2 linked regions of the Bacillus pumilus genome follow. The protein of the gene in region 2 binds, or shares a complex with, the protein of the main gene of each other region. Links are inferred from orthologs where the notes say so. Each region holds a gene or a part of one and is shown on either strand. Other genes may lie near its edges. The genes, in order: groL and metK.

Region 1 (3,168 bases), 2.1 Mb from region 2 along the record:
GAAAGAAACCGACAATGATCCAAGCGATTGCCGCGCCGACTGAAGCCGGTTCTTCATTTCGAAGTGAAGCTCTTGGCACAGTCCGAAGGATGAGCAGAATAATGATTAATCCGACACAGAAGCTGATGATTGTCCATGTACCTGACAATTTAGAGAGCTCTGCTTGTGTCATCGGTGTCTGAATGTAACCTAACCACTTCATAATGAACACATACGGAAACGCAGAAACCTGCACCAATATATACGTTAAGATGATGTACCAATATTGTTTTTTCAAGTAACGAAAACCCCTTTACTAAAAGAACTAGATTTATTGTAACACAAGTCTTCTTTTTCGATGAAAAGGAAAGAATCTGAGTTGAAAAAAGATCATGAAAGCGTAAAAATTTTTAAAGGTTTTTACTTGAAATTACAGAAGACATTCTTTATTATAATAAATGTGTTAGCACTCACTGGTGATGAGTGCTAAAAAAGACTACATATAAAAATTGAGGAGGTTGTTTCTTATGTTAAAGCCATTAGGCGATCGCGTAATCATTGAACTCGTTGAATCTGAGGAAAAAACCGCTAGCGGTATTGTGTTACCGGATTCTGCAAAAGAAAAACCGCAAGAAGGTAAAATTGTTGCAGCAGGTTCAGGTCGTGTACTTGAAAGTGGTGAGCGCGTTGCGTTAGAAGTAAACACAGGCGACCGCATTATCTTCTCAAAATATGCAGGCACTGAAGTGAAATATGAAGGCAAAGAATATTTAATCCTTCGTGAGAGCGACATTTTAGCTGTTATTGGTTAATCACATAAAAAACATTGAGATACATTTTTAAAAAGACTGAGGAGGTTTCGTTATTATGGCAAAAGATATTAAGTTCAGTGAAGAAGCACGTCGCGCGATGTTACGTGGTGTAGATGCACTTGCAGATGCTGTAAAAGTAACTTTAGGACCTAAAGGACGTAACGTGGTTCTTGAGAAAAAATTCGGTTCTCCACTTATCACAAATGATGGTGTAACGATCGCAAAAGAAATCGAATTAGAAGATGCATTTGAAAATATGGGTGCAAAACTTGTGGCTGAAGTTGCAAGCAAAACAAACGACGTAGCTGGTGACGGTACAACGACTGCAACAGTTCTAGCTCAAGCGATGATCCGTGAAGGTCTTAAAAACGTAACAGCTGGTGCAAACCCTGTTGGCGTTCGTAAAGGGATCGAAGAAGCAGTGAAAGTAGCACTTGAAGGCTTGCACGAGATTTCTAAACCAATCGAAGGCAAAGAATCAATTGCTCAAGTTGCGTCTATTTCTGCAGCAGATGAAGAAGTTGGAAGCCTGATCGCTGAAGCAATGGAGCGTGTAGGTAACGACGGCGTGATCACAATCGAAGAATCTAAAGGGTTCACAACTGAGCTTGAAGTGGTTGAAGGAATGCAGTTTGACCGCGGATATGCTTCACCATACATGGTGACGGATTCTGATAAGATGGAAGCGGTTCTTGAAAATCCTTACATCTTAATCACTGATAAAAAAATCACAAACATTCAAGAAATCCTTCCTGTACTTGAGCAAGTTGTACAACAAGGAAAACCATTATTGCTCATTGCTGAAGATGTAGAAGGCGAAGCACTTGCAACACTTGTTGTGAACAAACTTCGTGGAACATTCAACGCAGTGGCAGTAAAAGCACCTGGATTCGGTGATCGTCGTAAAGCAATGCTTGAAGATATCTCTGTTCTAACTGGCGGAGAGTTAATCACAGAAGATCTAGGACTTGACCTAAAATCAACTGAAATCGGTCAGCTTGGCCGCGCTTCTAAAGTCGTTGTGACAAAAGAAAACACAACCATCGTAGAAGGTTCAGGAGATTCTGCTCAAATCTCAGCACGTGTGAACCAAATCCGTGCACAAGTAGAAGAAACAACTTCTGAATTCGATAAAGAAAAATTACAAGAACGTCTTGCAAAACTAGCTGGTGGCGTCGCTGTCATCAAAGTTGGTGCTGCAACTGAAACAGAACTAAAAGAGCGTAAACTACGCATCGAGGATGCACTTAACTCAACTCGTGCAGCAGTTGAAGAAGGTATCGTATCCGGTGGTGGTACAGCACTTGTGAATGTATACAAAAAAGTCGCTTCAATCGAAGCTGATGGTGACGTTCAAACAGGTGTAAACATCGTTCTACGTTCTCTTGAAGAGCCAATCCGCCAAATCGCTCACAACGCAGGTCTTGAAGGATCAGTCATCGTTGAGCGCTTGAAAAACGAAGAAATTGGCGTAGGCTTCAACGCAGCAACAAACGAATGGGTAAACATGATCGAAAAAGGAATCGTTGACCCAACAAAAGTAACTCGCTCTGCACTTCAAAACGCAGCTTCTGTTGCAGCAATGCTTCTAACAACTGAAGCAGTCGTTGCTGACAAACCAGAAGAAGGCGGCTCAGGCGGCGGAATGCCGGATATGGGCGGCATGGGTGGTATGGGTGGAATGATGTAATTAAGGTAAAACCTTGATATATCAACGCCTGAAACGATAATATGCTTTTCTTGTCCACGGATTTACCGGAAACTTGTGGAAAAAGAGCTAACTAAAAGAGAAGGTCTTTCATCAGTTTGCTAACTGTTGGGAGGCCTTTTCTTTCATATTAACAAGTCATTTCAGCATAGATTAGATATTCATCGTAGTAGTCCACCATGTGCTGCAATTGCAAGGACTATAATAGAGAAAGGTTATTTTCGAGGTTTTAAAACACATGTAAGCTGCTATCAATGTTTAAAACAACCTACAGTAAAAGGAGCTTTTAAATCTGAGGAAAATATTTTAGGGAAATTATAGGAATTGATCTTGTAGGGCTAGATGATGTAGGCTCAGAGACAATTGATGGGAATGGCAAAATGTAGAGGTTATAGAGAGATTGAAGGAGAAATTTTCATTTTGTAGAAAGTTCAAGGCTTAGCAAGAAAAGAGTAAACCCTAAAATCGGCTTACTCTTTAATGTTTAATCATCTTATGATTAGCAATCTTCTGCTTTGCTATGATGAAGAGGTGGTGGAATTAACCATCCTTTTTCTTTATTAAGTCTAAGGACTTTTGCTCCAAATGCTGCCTTTTGAGTATGAAACTGTCCAAACATCATAGCAATGTCTTCTCGAATGGATTGCCCCATAATTGTGCTACACGATA
Region 2 (3,251 bases):
TTCACAGAATCATAGATCGCATCTCGTACTTCTTCAATTAACTTCTGTTCTTGTGTTTGCTCAGGCTTGAATTGAACTTTCCAGTATGTCTTAAATTCGATCTCCTGTCCTGGGCGTAAAATAAACTTATGACCAGGCTCAACTTTATGCACCTTTTGATCAAGCGTATTTGGCTCAGGAACGAATTGGAACGACATGTACTGCTGCAATGAAGTCTCATCAAATAAAATGTTCTCGTTCACAGCCATCAAGCTTTTGCGCTCAGACGCAAAGTACACTTGCTCATCCATTTGTGTGAAATAAAGCGGTTTGATGCCAAAAGGATCTCTTGCGCCATATAATTGCTGCGCTTCTTTATCCCAAATTAAAAATGCAAACATGCCGCGAAGCTTAGAAGCCGCTTCTTCTTTATAATGACGGTATGTGGCAAGCAGTACTTCCGTATCAGAATCTGTGCTGAACGTATAGCCCTTTTTCACAAGCTCTTCCTTCAGCTCCACATAGTTATAAATTTCCCCGTTAAAAATAATCCAGTACTTTTCATCTTCATAAGAAAGCGGCTGCTTTCCGTGTTCAACATCTATAATACTTAAACGTCTAAATCCAAATCCTACATGCTCATCATGAAAGTAACCCTCATCATCCGGACCACGGTGAACGATGAGACGATTCATTTGTTTAATTAACTCTTCCTGCTCAGTAGTTTCGGACAATGGACGGTGATTAAACACACCAACAAACCCACACATATTATTGCCTCCACGTTATGTTATTTCTTAAAAGTAGACCTATAATTAGACAGTTATTTGTCCGATTTTGTTTCACATTTTTTCGCTTATTGTAGAATTTTTTTTTAATCAAAAGGAAAACCGCTTAAAATAAGCGGTTTTATATGTTGTTATTGTCCTAATGCTTCCTTGCGAAGTGTATCGGCTTTATCCGTTTTTTCCCACGGAAGATCTAAATCATGACGGCCGAAATGTCCGTATGCAGCTGTTTGTTTGTAGATCGGACGACGCAGGTCAAGCATTTTAATAATGCCAGCTGGACGAAGATCGAAGTTCGCACGAACCACTTCAATTAATTTTTCTTCAGAAGCTTTCCCTGTTCCGAAAGTATCAATTGAAATCGATACAGGCTGTGCAACACCAATTGCATAAGCAAGTTGTACTTCACAAGAATCTGCAAGGCCGGCAGCTACAATGTTTTTCGCTACGTAACGAGCAGCGTATGCCGCTGAACGGTCAACCTTTGTTGCGTCCTTCCCAGAGAAAGCACCGCCGCCATGACGAGCGTATCCGCCATACGTATCAACGATGATTTTACGTCCAGTTAAACCAGCATCCCCTTGAGGTCCACCGATCACGAATCGGCCAGTTGGGTTAATAAAGTATTTTGTCTGTTCATCAATCAGTTCACTTGGAACGACAGGGCTGATGACATGCTCTTTTAAGTCGCTTTGAATTTGTTCAAGCGTCACTTCTGGTGCATGCTGCGTTGAAATAACCACTGTATCAATACGAACAGGTTTATTTTGGTCATCATATTCTACTGTTACTTGTGTTTTTCCATCTGGACGTAGATAAGCAAGTGTTTGATCCTTGCGTACTTCAGTTAAACGGAGAGATAATTTATGCGCTAGTGAAATCGGCAGCGGCATCAGTTCTTCGGTTTCGTTGTTGGCAAAACCAAACATCAATCCTTGGTCACCTGCACCAATCGCATCAAGTTCTTCTTCAGTCATTGTGCCTTCACGTGCTTCAAGCGCTTTGTCTACACCTTGCGCAATATCAGCAGACTGTTCATCAATAGATGTGAGCACTGCACATGTTTCCGCATCAAAACCATATTTCGCACGCGTGTAGCCAATTTCCTTAATCGTGTCACGCACCGTCTTTGGAATATCGACATAAGTAGACGTTGTAATTTCTCCGCTTACTAATACGAGACCCGTTGTAACAGAAGTTTCACAGGCAACACGTGCATTTGGATCTTTCTTTAAAATTTCATCCAAAATGCTGTCTGAAATTTGATCACAGATTTTATCCGGATGTCCTTCCGTCACTGATTCTGAAGTAAATAAACGACGATTTTGACTCATAATGGCTATTTCCTCCTGTACAAGACCACATCATCCCAAGATGAGGTCTCCAATATGATACGGAACTCGTTCCCTCTTATATTTGAAAACGTTTCTATTAGAGATGTTATTGGCAATTTGTTCATATGATATCCCAAAAATAAAAAAACCATTTCCTTCATTGCGAGGAAAGGGTCTGAGATCGCATGCCTTTCACTCTTATCGCTCAAGGTGTTCTTGTACCTTGCATCAGGTTAGCACCTTGGTTTCTCAGCATATTCATGCCTTTTCATAAGAAACCGGTTGCTGGGCTTCATCGGGCCTGTCCCTCCACCAACTCGGGATAAGAGTATCCGTTCAATAAGATATCTTATCTTAAATACTTGCATCATGTCAATGCTTCATCAGAATTATCTTCCCTTTTTTTCACCACGTTATTAGCATCACCAAAAAGCATATTTTCATAGCAGAAATGAAAAAACACACACAAAAATATTTAAATAGTATAGACTATTATTACGAATGTGTTATACTAATCGAAACAAAACAAATTCAACGGTAAAGGAAGGGTTTTTTTATGAACTCAGTGGATTTAAAAGAAGATTTGCAGTCATTGCTCTCATTAGAAAATACGCACCAAAATTTATCTGTTCCGAAACTTGTTGAAAAGATTTTGGCACGTGATGAAGGCGTTTTAACATCAACAGGAGCTGTCCGTGCTACAACGGGTGCCTACACAGGACGTTCGCCTAAAGATAAATTTATCGTGAAAGAAGAAAGCTCTGAACATAAAATTGATTGGGGTCAAGTCAACCAGCCGATTTCTAAAGAAGCATTTGACCGTTTATATACAAAGGTTGTGTCATACTTAAAAGAACGTGATGAACTATTCGTCTTTGAAGGATTTGCCGGTGCAGATGAAAGATACCGTATGCCAATTACAGTGGTAAACGAATTTGCATGGCACAATCTCTTTGCAAAGCAGCTATTCATCAGACCTGACGGATCAACACCTTCTTCAAACGAAAAACCGTTCACCATCTTATCTGCACCGCATTTTAAAGCAGATCCTGAAACAGATGGCACAAACTCTGAAACGTTTATTATCGTTTCTTTTGAAAAACGTACCATTCTGATCGGTGGAACAGAGTATGCAGGAGAGATGAAAAAG

Evidence for each region.
Region 1: the proteins of metK (region 2) and groL are in contact, whole or in part, in a cryo-EM structure (PDB 8P4O), measured with the Escherichia coli proteins. The link is inferred for Bacillus pumilus from one-to-one orthologs.

The regions. Positions count from the first base shown.
Region 1 is NZ_LT906438.1:601,702-604,869, forward strand. The notes cover bases 330-3,163. They hold groL (chaperonin GroEL), read left to right. Parts: upstream 330-846; coding sequence 847-2,481; downstream 2,482-3,163. Other genes in these bases: groES (co-chaperone GroES), read left to right, coding at 507-791; CKW02_RS03060 (DUF3231 family protein), read right to left, coding at 2,999-3,163. Also shown: CKW02_RS03045 (CPBP family intramembrane glutamic endopeptidase), read right to left, coding at 1-277; more of CKW02_RS03060, read right to left, coding at 3,164-3,168.
Region 2 is NZ_LT906438.1:2,733,719-2,736,969, forward strand. What follows is about bases 1-2,917. They hold metK (methionine adenosyltransferase), read right to left. Parts: upstream 2,102-2,917; coding sequence 899-2,101; downstream 1-898. Other genes in these bases: asnB (asparagine synthase (glutamine-hydrolyzing)), read right to left, coding at 1-749; pckA (phosphoenolpyruvate carboxykinase (ATP)), read left to right, coding at 2,658-2,917. In the rest of the region: more of pckA, read left to right, coding at 2,918-3,251. UniProt on the Escherichia coli protein: Catalyzes the formation of S-adenosylmethionine (AdoMet) from methionine and ATP.